DNA from 3 places in the Sphaerotilus montanus genome. Region 2 is predicted to be linked to each of the others. Evidence: predicted binding sites of a transcription regulator. Region 2 holds the regulator's gene; each other region holds the start of a gene.
The links. Region 2 encodes FNR, which switches genes on or off when oxygen is low (the NO sensors DNR and NnrR bind a similar motif). Its sites were predicted from a motif close to TTGATNNNNATCAA; they were not measured.
Positions count from the first base shown of each region.

Region 1: clpB (ATP-dependent chaperone ClpB) is a predicted target of FNR. The motif match lies at 1,747-1,760, and genes of this name have one in related genera.
Region 3: BDD16_RS14645 (MBL fold metallo-hydrolase RNA specificity domain-containing protein) is a predicted target of FNR. The motif match lies at 1,868-1,881, and genes of this name have one in related genera.

Region 1 is NZ_JACCFH010000001.1:4,530,711-4,534,918, reverse strand. It holds gene BDD16_RS20700 (TonB-dependent receptor plug domain-containing protein) at 1-1,560, opposite strand, end outside; gene clpB (ATP-dependent chaperone ClpB) at 1,834-4,208, shown strand, end outside.
Region 2 is NZ_JACCFH010000001.1:146,239-150,446, reverse strand. It holds gene ccoG (cytochrome c oxidase accessory protein CcoG) at 1-1,220, shown strand, start outside; gene BDD16_RS00680 (hypothetical protein) at 1,267-1,506, shown strand; gene BDD16_RS00675 (hypothetical protein) at 1,509-1,850, shown strand; gene fnr (fumarate/nitrate reduction transcriptional regulator Fnr) at 1,882-2,619, opposite strand; gene hemN (oxygen-independent coproporphyrinogen III oxidase) at 2,726-4,189, shown strand.
Region 3 is NZ_JACCFH010000001.1:3,194,035-3,198,242, reverse strand. It holds gene BDD16_RS14650 (DEAD/DEAH box helicase) at 414-1,847, shown strand; gene BDD16_RS14645 (MBL fold metallo-hydrolase RNA specificity domain-containing protein) at 1,970-3,379, shown strand; gene BDD16_RS14640 (hypothetical protein) at 3,357-3,962, opposite strand; gene BDD16_RS14635 (2OG-Fe(II) oxygenase) at 4,041-4,208, opposite strand, start outside.

The DNA.
Region 1 (4,208 bases), 4.4 Mb from region 2:
ATTGCCGATCGCGCCGGACACCAGCAGGTAGGGCGACAGGCTGGTCAGGACCGGGGTGGCGCCCTGGGTCTGCGCGGCGCGCAGGTTCCGGTAGCGGTTGTGGAAGGCGGCCACGTCGAGCAGCAGGTTCGAGCCGAACTGCGCCCGGTAGCCCACCTCGTAGCTCAGCACCGACTCCGAGGAGAACGAGGGGCTGCCGCCGATGCGCAGCAGCGTCGGCAGGGGATTGCCGCCGGCCGGGTCGGCCGGGAGGACGGCGGCGTCGATGGTCGCGCCGCGCTCCACCCGGGCGGGCGTGCGCACCGCGCGGGAGACTGCTGCCCACACCGAATCGGTCGGGTTCAGGTTCCACGAGGAGCGCAGATTCGGCTGGACCTCGAAGCCGGTGTAGCTGTTGTGCTCGAACTTGCTGCCAGCGGCGATGCGCCAGCGGTCCGGGAGCACGGTGAACTCGTCGTGGACAAAGGCGCTGAACAAGGTCTGCGTTTGCTCGGCGGGCAGGAAGGTGGCGAGCGAGGCGGGCGGGGTGTGGATGGTGTCTGCGCTGCGCCGGTAACCCAGGCCCCAGACCATGTCCTGGCGGGACGTCAGCGCGAAGCGGTTCTGGAAGTCGACGTCCAGCGTGGTGCGGTCTTCGGCGTGGACACCTTCCATGGCGATGCGGCCGTGCTCCAGACCGACCTGCAGCGTGGCTTGCGAGCCGTTGTCCAGCGTCCAGTCGATCTTGCCCAGGACGTTCACGCCCTGGTTCTTCTGCATGGTCGGGGTCCGTGCGGCGTAGGGCGGGGTGAGCTGGGGCAGCAGCAGCACCTCGCCGCTCTTCGTGTCGAACACGTTCGCGGTGGCCATCACGCGGGCGGTGCCCGAGAGATCGCGGTCCAGCCGGAAGCCGGCGCGCACGGCATCGACATCGTCCGCGCCCGGCGTGCCGTCGCTGGCCTGCACGCTGTCGCGCCGGACGGACTTGGCCCAGAGGCGGTAGTGGGTGTCCTCGTCGACCTGCGCGCCCCAGCGCACGGCGCCGGTGCGCTGTCCCTCGTTGCCCACCAGGGCGGTCGCCAGCCCGCCCTGTGTGCGCCTGGCGTTGCGGGTCAGGATGTTGATCACGCCGTTCACGGCATTGGCGCCCCACATGGTGGCACCCGGGCCGCGGATCACCTCGATGCGGTCCACATCCTCCAGCAGCACATCCTCGGCTTCCCAGAACACGCCGGAGAAGAAGGGCGAGTAGGCGCTGCGGCCATCGATCAGCACCAGCAGCTTGTTGGCGAAGCGGCCGTTGAAGCCGCGTGCGGTCACCGCCCAGCGGCTGCCGCTGGCCCGGGCCACTTCCAGCCCCGGCACCATGCGCAGCGCTTCGGGGATCGACGTCGATCCCGAGCGCTGGATGTCATCGGCCGTGACCACGAAGGCGGCGGCGGCCGTGTCGGTCAGCCGCTGCGACTTGCGGGACACGGTGGTGACCTCGACGTTCATGAGGTCCTCGATGGACATCGAGGCGACCTCCAGTTCCTGCGCTGCCCGGGCCTGCGTGCCGGCCAGGGCCATGACCCCGACCATGACAGCGTTCAGGCATTTGCAAGGAAGCGCAAGGGTGGAACAGGTGGTTTGGTGCACAGCGAAAACTCCCAGCCGGTCAGATTCGACCCAGTCGCCACCATCTTGGGGACGAACCGACTGGCGCACTCGGCCGATCAGCTTGCGCTTGACCTCCCAGATCCGCTGTCTGCGCGCCGAGCCGCCAGACTGATCCTCATCAATGGTCTGTCTGGTTCTGGATCTTGAAATCTGGTCTGTACTGCCCCAGATCCCTTTCAACCGGAGGAACACCCCATGCGACTCGACAAACTCACCACCCTGCTGCAACAGGCGCTCGGCGACGCCCAGAGCCTGGCCCTCGCGGCGGACCACCCCTACATCGAACCCGTCCACCTGCTCAAGGCGCTGCTGCAGCAGGAGGACGGTCCGCGCTCGCTGCTGCAGCGCGCGGGCGTGAGCCTGCGTGCGCTCGACGAGGCGATCGACGCTGCCCTGGCCCGCATCGCGTCGGTGACGGGCGCCCAAGTGCAACCCGGCCGCGACCTGATGGCCCTGCTGCAGGCGGCCGAGAAGGAGTCGACCAAGCGCGGCGACCAGTACATCGCCACTGAAATGGTGCTGCTGGCGCTGGCCGAGTCGAAGACCGACTTCGCCCAGGCGGTGCGCACCTGCGGCCTGACCCGCAAGGCGCTGGAAACCGCCGTGGACGCCGTGCGCGGTGGCCAGCCGGTGGACTCGGCCGACGCCGAAGGCCAGCGCGAGGCTCTGAAGAAGTACACGATGGACCTCACCGAGCGCGCCCGCGCCGGCAAGCTCGACCCGGTGATCGGCCGTGACGACGAGATCCGCCGTGCCATCCAGGTGCTGCAGCGGCGCACCAAGAACAACCCGGTGCTGATCGGCGAGCCCGGCGTCGGCAAGACCGCCATCGTCGAAGGACTGGCGCAGCGCATCGTCAACGGCGAGGTGCCCGAGTCGCTGAAGAACAAGCGCGTGCTGGTGCTCGACATGGCCGGTCTGCTGGCCGGGGCCAAGTACCGCGGCGAGTTCGAGGAGCGGCTGAAGTCGGTGCTGAAGGAAGTGGCGCAGGACGAGGGCCGCATCATTCTCTTCATCGACGAGCTGCACACCATGGTCGGTGCGGGCAAGGCCGAGGGCGCGATGGACGCGGGCAACATGCTCAAGCCGGCGCTGGCCCGCGGCGAGCTGCACTGCATCGGCGCGACCACGCTCGATGAATACCGCAAGTACGTCGAGAAGGACGCCGCGCTGGAACGCCGCTTCCAGAAGGTGCTCGTCGCCGAGCCCACCGTGGAAGCGACGATCGCCATCCTGCGCGGCTTGCAGGAGAAGTACGAGGTTCACCACGGCGTCGAGATCACCGACCCGGCCATCGTCGCCGCGGCCGAACTCTCGCACCGCTACATCACCGACCGCTTCCTGCCCGACAAGGCCATCGACCTGATCGACGAGGCGGCGGCCAAGATCAAGATCGAGATCGACTCCAAGCCGGAGGTGATGGACAAGCTCGACCGTCGCATCATCCAGCTCAAGATCGAGCGCGAGGCGGTGCGCAAGGAGAAGGACGAAGCCTCGATCAAGCGCATGGGCCTGATCGAGGAAGAGATCGGCAAGCTGGAGCGCGAGTACGCCGATCTGGAAGAGATCTGGAAGGCCGAGAAGGCGACGGCGCAAGGATCGGCCCACGTCAAGGAAGAGATCGACCGCATCAAGTTCCAGATCGAGGAATGGAAGCGCAAGGGCGATTTCAACCGCGTGGCCGAGCTGCAGTACGGCAAGCTGCCCGAACTGGAGAAGCGCCTGAACGAAGCGCAGGCCAAGGAGGAATCCAAGACCCGCGCCGGCAAGGACGGCAAGGGCGGCCCGCAACTGCTGCGCACGATGGTCGGCGCGGAGGAAATCGCCGAGGTGGTCAGCCGCGCCACGGGCATCCCGGTGTCCAAGCTGATGCAGGGCGAGCGCGACAAGCTGCTGCAGATGGAAAACAAGCTGCACCAGCGCGTGGTCGGCCAGGAAGAAGCCATCGTCGCCGTGTCGAACGCGATCCGCCGTTCACGCGCCGGCTTGTCCGATCCGAACCGGCCGCTGGGCTCGTTCCTGTTCCTCGGCCCCACCGGCGTGGGCAAGACCGAGCTGTGCAAGGCTTTGGCCGGCTTCCTGTTCGACAGCGAGGACCACATGATCCGCATCGACATGAGCGAGTTCATGGAGAAGCACTCGGTGTCGCGGCTGATCGGCGCGCCTCCGGGCTACGTCGGCTATGACGAGGGTGGCACGCTGACCGAAGCCGTGCGGCGCAAGCCCTACAGCGTCGTGTTGCTCGACGAGGTGGAGAAGGCGCACCCGGACGTGTTCAACGTGCTGCTGCAGGTGCTGGACGATGGCCGGCTGACGGACGGGCAGGGCCGCACGATCGACTTCAAGAACACCGTGATCGTGATGACCAGCAACCTCGGCTCGCACCTGATCATGGCCATGGCCGGCCAGCCGACCGAGGACATCCGCGAGGCGGTCTGGGGCGAGGTGAAGGCGCATTTCCGGCCCGAGTTCCTGAACCGCATCGACGAGACCGTCGTGTTCCACGCGCTGGACCTGAAGAACATCGAGTCGATCGCTGCGATCCAGCTCAAGGGGCTGGAAGGGCGGCT
Region 2 (4,208 bases):
GGTTCTACATCGGCGGGCTGGTGCTCTACCCGCAGGACTTCATCTACCTGACGGGTCTGCTGATCATCTCGGCCTACGCGTTGTTCCTGTTCACCGCGGTGGCCGGGCGTCTGTGGTGCGGCTATGCCTGCCCGCAGACGGTCTACACCGAGATCTTCCTGTGGTTCGAACACCGTTTCGAAGGGGATCGTGCCCAGCGCATGCGCCTGGATGCAGCCCCCTGGAACGGCGAGAAGATCCTCCGCAAGGGCGGCAAGCAGCTTGCCTGGATCCTGTTCGCACTCTGGACGGGCTTCACCTTCGTCGGCTATTTCACCCCGATCCGCTCGCTCGGTGCCTCGGTGCTCTCGCTGGGCCTGGGGCCGTGGGAGTGGTTCTGGGTGCTGTTCTACGCGTTCGCCACCTATGGCAACGCCGGTTTCATGCGCGAGCAGGTGTGCAAGTACATGTGCCCCTACGCGCGCTTCCAGAGCGCGATGTTCGACAAGGACACGCTCATCATCAGCTACGACGCCGAACGCGGTGACCCGCGCGGCGCACGTGGCAAGAAGGTCGATCCCAAGTCCAAGGGCCTGGGCGACTGCGTCGATTGCGGCGTGTGCGTGCAGGTCTGCCCGACGGGCATCGACATCCGCAACGGCCTGCAATACGAGTGCATCGGCTGCTCGGCCTGCATTGACGCCTGTGACGGCATCATGGACAAGATGGGCTACGAGCCCGGCCTGATCCGCTATGCCACGCAGCACAGCCTGCAGCAGCACCTCACGCGTGCCCAGATGTGGCGCCGCGCCTTCCGGCCGCGGGTGCTGATCTACACGGCCATCCTCGTGCTGATCGTCGGGGCCGTGGGCACCAGCCTGTGGCTGCGCTCGCCGTTCCGCGTGGACGTGGTGCGCGACCGGGCAACGCTGGCCCGCATCGTCGATGAAGGGCGCATCGAGAACGTCTATCGTCTGCAGATCATGAACGCGACCGAGCAGACGCAGCGTTTCCGCATCGCTGCCAGCGGCCTGCCGGACCTGAAGGTGGACCAGACCAGCGACATCGAGGTCGGGCCTGCCGAGGCGCAATGGGTGACGGTGTCGGTGCAGGCCGGGTTCGAGGCGGCAACCCAGGCAGGCCCGGGCTCGCACGAGATCCACTTCGATGTCGAGCGGGTGGATGCCAAGGGTGCGCCCGCGGTGGTCCGCGAGAAGTCGACCTTCATCGTGCCTCGCTGAACGGCGTGCACACTGTCTGCGACCGTATTTATCCAGGAGTTCCTGCATGACGACAAGCTACACGACCCCCTCCGGCAAGGACACGATGCCTTGGTGGAAGTACAAGATGGTGTGGCTGGTGATCGGCGGCCCGCTGGTCGTGGTCGTGGCCAGTTTCGTCACGCTCGGTCTGGCGATCCGCTATCCGGATCCGGTGCTGGAGAGCGTGGTGGTCGCCACACCCGACGCCGCGCACCAGCCAGCCATGCAGGCGCGCAACCATGCCGCCACAGGGGGCGTCAAATGACCGTGGCCGATCCGCTTCTCTCGTCCGACGAAGAGGTCGAGCGGTTCGAGGCGGCCGAACCAGCGGACATGGTGCCCCCGATGTCGTCGCCCACCCGGCGGCTGGCGGCCGTGGCGTGGCCGGCGTTCCTGATGGCTGGCGTGCTGGAGATGCTGGTGTTCTCGCTGGTCGATCCCGGCGATCTGCACTGGCTGGGCGGCGCCTCCGTGGAGATCGACCGCAAGGCGGTCTACACCGTGGCCTTCTTCGTGTTCTGGGTGGTGGTCGGCTTGGGCAGTGCGCTGACGCAGCTGATCCTGGTCGAGCCGAACGTCCTCAACAAGCCTTACCGCAACCACCTCTGAGGGGCTGCGGCCGGGTCATCAGGCGAGCGGTTCAGCAGTTGGCTGCGTTGACGACCTGTTGCAGTGCTGCCTGGTCGAGGATGCGGATGTCGCGCTGCTTGACTTCGAGCAGACCGTCGTCCTGGAATTTCGAGAAGGTGCGGCTGACCGTTTCCAGCTTCAGGCCCAGGTAGCTGCCAATCTCCTCGCGTGTCATGCGCAGCACCAGCGCCGACGGGGAAAAGCCGCGTGCCTGCAGGCGCTGCGTCAGGTTGAGCAGGAAGGCGGCCAGACGCTCTTCCGCCCGCATGCTCCCGAGCAGCAGCATCACGCCGTGGTCGCGCACGATCTCGCGGCTCATGATCTTGTGGAACTGGTGCTGCAGCAGCGTGAACTCGCGCGACAGCGTCTCCAGCTGGCCATAGGGAATCATGCAGACCTGCGAGTCCTCCAGCGCGATGGCATCGCAGGAGTGGCGGTCGGTGCTGATGCCGTCCAGGCCGAGCAGCTCGCCGGCCATCTGGAAACCCGTGACCTGCTCGCGGCCATCCGATGCGGAGACGATGGTCTTGAAGAAGCCGGTGCGGACCGCGTACAGCGCCGCGAAGGTCTCGCCGGCGTGGAACAGGCTCTCGCCGCGGCGCACGGCGCGGCGGGTGCCGATCATGTTGTCCAGCGAAGTCAGCTCCTCGTCCGACAGACCCACGGGCAGGCACAGCTCGCGCAGGTTGCAGGCCGAGCAGGCGACCTTGAGGGCGTCCAGGCGTGGGGTGGTAGACGTTTCGTGCATGTTGCAAACCCTGTTGATCAAGCTTGTCTGATTCTTGTGCATCCGCCGTGCAGCACACTTGAGCTGCGTCAAGGCTGGCGGGCGCGGGGACGGCACAGTGCGTGCCATGGAACATACGACACTTTCCCGTGGCCGCACTGACACATCGGCCGAATCTGGTGCGCCGAGTCTGGCAGTGGCTGCGCCGGAACTGACCGATGCGCTGCTGGCGCGGATGGATGTGCCGGGGCCACGCTACACCTCCTACCCGACGGCCGACCGGTTTGTCGAGGCCTTCACCGCTGGCCACAGTGCGCAGGCGCTGGCGCAGCGCGGGGATCTGGGGGGCGTGGGCGGCGCGGGGGTGCCGATGTCGATCTACGTGCACATCCCGTTCTGCGAGTCGGTCTGCTACTACTGCGCCTGCAACAAGATCGTCACGCGCGACCACAGCCGGGTGGCGGCCTACCTGAAGGCGCTGGAGCATGAGCTGGACCTGGTCTGCCAGGCGCTCGGCGAAGCGCCCCAGGTGTCCCAGCTGCACTTTGGCGGCGGCACGCCCACCTATCTGGACGACGACGAGCTCCGCCATGTGGTGGGCATGATCGCCGCCCGGGTGCGCTTGCTGCCCCAGGGCGAGCATTCCATCGAGATCGATCCGCGCACCGTCACCCGTGACCGGCTGGCACTGCTGAAAGAGCTCGGCTTCAACCGGGTCTCCTTCGGCGTGCAGGACTTCGACCCGGCGGTGCAGCAGGCGGTCCACCGGGTGCAGCCGCATGCGCAGGTCGAGGCGCTGATGCGCGACGCGCGGGAACTGGGCTTCGAGTCGATCAACGTCGACCTGATCTACGGCCTGCCGCGCCAGACGCCCGAGAGTTTCGAGCGCACGGTGCGCCAGGTCGCGCTGCTGCGGCCGGACCGCATCGCGATGTACGGCTACGCCCACCTGCCGACGCGCTTCAAGCCGCAGCGGCGCATCGTGCCGGCCGAACTGCCCAGCGGCGCGGACCGGGTCGGCATGCTGGCGCAGGCGCTGGCCGGCTTCGTCAGCCATGGTTACCAGTACATCGGCATGGACCATTTCGCGCTGCCCGAGGACGGACTGGCGCAGGCCAAGCGCCAAGGTCGCCTGCACCGCAATTTCCAGGGCTACAGCACCCAGCCGGACTGCGACCTGATCGGCCTGGGCGTGTCGGCCATCTCCCGCATCGGGGCCACGTATAGCCAGAACGCCAAGACGCTGGACGAGTACTACGACCTGCTCAAGGGCGATGCGCTGCCGGTGGTGCGCGGGCTGGCGCTGACGCGCGATGATCTGGTGCGGCGGGCGGTGATCATGTCCATCATGTGCCACGGGCGGCTGAGCTACGAGTCGGTGGCGCTGGCGCACCTGATCGATGTGCGACAGTACTTCGCGCAGGAACTGGAGGCGCTGCAGGACCTGGCGCACGACGGCCTCGTCACGCTCCACGAGGACGGGCTGGAGGTCACGCCGCTGGGCTGGTACTTCGTGCGCTCGGTGGCGATGGTCTTCGACCGGCACCTGCGGGCCGACCGCAGCCGGGAGCGGTTTTCCAAGGTGATCTGAGGCAGATCGAGGGCGTCGA
Region 3 (4,208 bases), 3.0 Mb from region 2:
AGGGGGAGGGGTTGATATGCACCGCAGGGAGGCGCCCGCAGCCTGCAAAAGCACCAAACAAGCACGTTTTGTGCCGAGTTGGTGCGTTTATTCCCTCGCCCGAATGCACCACAACTGCACCGATCCCACCACCGCCGAGACAGAACGGCCCCGCAGCCGCCCACACATTGGGCATGCGCGCACCATGTCAGTGCATCCAATCGACAGCGCCATGACAAGCCCTCAGGAACAGGGCCAGATCTTCTGCGGCCGCTCACCGGCCCCACCGCTACAATCGCACTGCAGCATTCGCACCAGTCAGAACGCTGCAGTCGCCTCCGACGCCCTCTCCAATCCCGCGCCACCCTCGACTGGCCGCCTCGCCCGAGGCGCTGCAGGCGGCGCGACAAGCACCCCGACACGGGTGCCACTCCATGACGTTTGATGATCTGGGCCTGGCCCAGCCGATCCTTCGCGCCATCCGCGAACAAGGCTACGAAATCCCCACCCCCATTCAAGCGCAAGCCATCCCGGCGGTTCTCGCCGGTGGTGACCTGCTCGCCGGCGCGCAGACCGGCACCGGCAAGACGGCCGGCTTCACGCTGCCGCTGCTGCACCGCCTGGCCGCCGGCCAGCCCGCCAAGGACAGCCGTGGCCGCTACGCCATCCGCGCGCTGATCCTGACCCCCACCCGCGAACTCGCCGCCCAGGTCGAGGAAAGCGTGCGCACCTACGGCAAGCACCTGAGCCTGAAGAGCATGGTGATGTTCGGCGGCGTCGGCATGGGCCCGCAGATCGCGCAGCTCAAGCGCGGCGTGGACATCCTGGTCGCCACCCCCGGCCGCCTGCTCGACCACCACCAGCAAGGCATGCTCGACCTGACCCAGGTGGAGTTCTTCGTGCTGGACGAGGCCGACCGCATGCTGGACATGGGCTTCGTCCATGACATCAAGAAGGTGCTGGCGATGCTGCCGCCGAAGAAGCAGAGCCTGCTGTTCTCGGCCACCTTCAGCCCGGAAATCAAGGCCCTGGCCGACCGCCTGCTGAACGCGCCGCAGGTGATCGAGGTCGCCCGCAGCAACGCCACCGCCGAGAACATCGCCCAGCGCGTGATCAAGGTCGGTCGCGAGAAGAAGAAGGATCTGCTGATCCACCTGATCAAGACGCACGACTGGCACCAGGTGCTGGTGTTCACGCGCATGAAGCACGGCGCGAACCGCCTGTGCGAGCACCTGAACAAGGCCGGCATCACCGCGATGGCGATCCACGGCAACAAGAGCCAGGGCGCGCGCACCAAGGCGCTGGCCGAGTTCAAGACGGGCGAGCTGTGCGTGCTGGTGGCGACCGACATCGCGGCCCGCGGCATCGACATCGACCAGCTGCCGCACGTCATCAACTTCGAGCTGCCGAACGTGTCGGAAGACTACGTGCACCGCATCGGCCGCACCGGCCGCGCCGGCGCGCAGGGCGAAGCCCTGTCGCTGGTGTGTCTGGACGAGGAAGCCTTCCTCGCCGACATCGAGAAGCTGATCAAGCGCAGCATCCCGCGCGAGTCGGTGGCCGGTTTCGAAGCCGATCCGGGCGAGCGCGCCGAGCCGATCCAGATCGGTCGCCGCACGCTGGGTGGTGCCGGCGGCGGCGGTGGCAATGGCCGCGGTGCGGGTGGCGGCGGTGGACGCGGTGGCGAACAGCGCCGCCCGGCCGCCCCCGGTGGCCAGCCGCGTGGCAATGCACCGGCACGCCCGGGCAGCGCCCCGCAGCGTCCGGCCGCCCCGCGCGGTGGACGTCCGCAAGGCGCCGGCAGCGGCTCGGGCACGGGCGCAGGCCCCAAGCGCCCGGCCCTGACCTCCGGTCGCCGCGGCGGCTGACCGGCCGCCGGTCAACCTGCTTGATCTGGATCAAGTCCGGATCGGGCGCCCTGGGCGTCTCCTGATGCCTTGCAGGGCGGGTCGTGCCAAGCTGGTGCGACCCCTGCTGCAAGGAGCCTGTCATGGAGATCCAGTTCCTGGGCGCCGCCGACTGCGTCACCGGCTCACGCCATCTGGTGACCAGCGGCCCACACCGTGTCCTGCTCGACTGCGGCCTGTTCCAGGGCTGGAAGATGCTGCGCGAGCGCAACTGGGCCCCCCTGGCGGTGCCGCCGCACGAGATTGATGCGGTCATCCTCAGCCACGCCCACCTTGACCACAGCGGCTGGCTGCCCGCGCTCGTGCAGCAAGGCTTCCGCGGCCGCATCTGGTGCAGTGCCGCCACCCGCGATCTGGCCGAAGTGCTGTTGCTGGACGCCGCCAAGCTCCAGGAAGAGGACGCCCGCCGCGCCAACAAGGGGGGCTGGTCGCGCCACGACCCGGCCAGGCCGCTCTACACGACCAAGGATGCCCGCCGCGCCATCGAACGGCTGCGGCCCGTGGCGACGGGCAAACCGTTCGATCCCCTGCCCGGCCTGCGCGCCGAACTCACGCCGGTCGGCCACCTGCTCGGCGCCTGCGCCGTGACGCTGCGCGATGCCGACCATGCGCTGGTGTTCTCGGGTGACGTCGGACGCACCGACGACCTGATGATGCCGCCCCCGCTGCCCATCACCGCACCGCTCAGCCTGGCGCCGGATCTGCTGGTGGTCGAGAGTACTTATGGCAACCGGCAGCACCCTGCAGACCACACGGTCGCACACCTCGGCGAGATCATCCGGCAGACGGCACGGCGCGGCGGCAAGGTGCTGATCCCGACGTTCGCCGTCGGGCGGGCGCAGGCGCTGATGCTGGTGCTGCACCGCCTGCGCGATGAAGGGGCGATCCCGGACGACCTGCCGGTCTTCCTCGACAGCCCGATGGCGCAGGAAGCCACCGCCATCTACACCGCCCACCGCGACCTGCTGCGCCTGTCGAAGGCCGAGGCCCGCGGGTTCAGCGAAGGGGTCAAGCCCGTGCACAAGCCGCAGGACTCGGCGAAGCTGTCGCGCCTGCGCGGGCCGGCGGTGATCCTGTCATCGAGCGGCATGGCCACGGGCGGCCGGGTGCTGGGACACCTCGCGGCGCTGGCACCCGATCCGCGCCATGCGATCGTGTTTCCCGGCTTCCAGGTGCCCGGCAGCCGTGGCGCCAGGCTGGTCAGCGGGGCCACGGAGATCAAGGTGATGGGCCGGTACGTGGCCGTCAAGGCACAGGTGCACCACCTCGAAGGCCTGTCCGGCCACGCCGATGCGGACGGCCTGCTCGCGTGGATGCGCCAGATGCCGACCGCGCCGAAGCAGGTGATGGTGGTGCATGGCGAGCCGGAAGCCTCGGACGCGCTGCGCATCCGCATCGAGGACACGCTGGGCTGGCCGGCCCGCGTGCCTCAGGCGGGTGAATGCCTGAGGCTGCAGGACCTCGGCACGCTCAGGGTCGCGAACCGTCGTTGAGAATCCTGGCCGCGGCCTTGGTCGAGGCGGCTTCCTTGCGGGCCTTGCGCTCGGCGAGACGGGCAGCGGCAGCGGCCTTCTTTTCAGCCAGCAGTGCGGCCTTGTCGGCCTTGGGCTTCTTCGCCGCGGCGAGCTTGTCCGCCTTGTCTGCCTTGGCCGACTTCGCCTTGCGGGCCTCCGCCGCCGCCTCGCGTGCCGCCTTGCGGGCAGCCAGACGCTCGGCCTTGCGCGCCGCGCGTCGTTCGGCAGCCGTGCGCGCCGACGCGTCGACCGCCTTCACTGCAGCCTTGTCGGTCCTGGGCGCCTTCTCGGCCTTGGCCGCCTTGGCGGCTTCGGCCGACTTGTGGGCCTCGGCCTGGCGAGCCCGGCGGGCTTCCAGCGCCTTGTCGAGCTGCTCGACCTTGCGCTCGGCGGCGGACATGGCCGGATCGCGCAGGGTGGCCGGATCAGGCACGGCCGGCACGGCAGCCGGTGCCGCAGGCATCGTGATGGGCTTGGGGGTCTGGCCGGTGCTGGTCTGGGCCTGCGCAGCAGCGCCGGCGGTGAGCATCACGGCCGCGAGGGCGGCAATCAGCAGTTGCATGGGAGGAGGTCTCCAGGTTGAGTGCAAGGAATGTAGCGGCAGCGGCGTCGATCGTCGATTTTTTCAGCCTTGGAACACTCAGTCGAAGCGCCGCTCGCGCAGCCACTTGGTGGCCACCCACTTCTCGCCGGCGATCACCGGAGCCCCCCCGTGCAGCGAGCGGGTGTCCGGATGGGCCCGCTCGTAGCTGAAGAACACCGCGTGGCCCTTGATGGGCACCACTTCGAGGTGCACATCGGGGAAGGT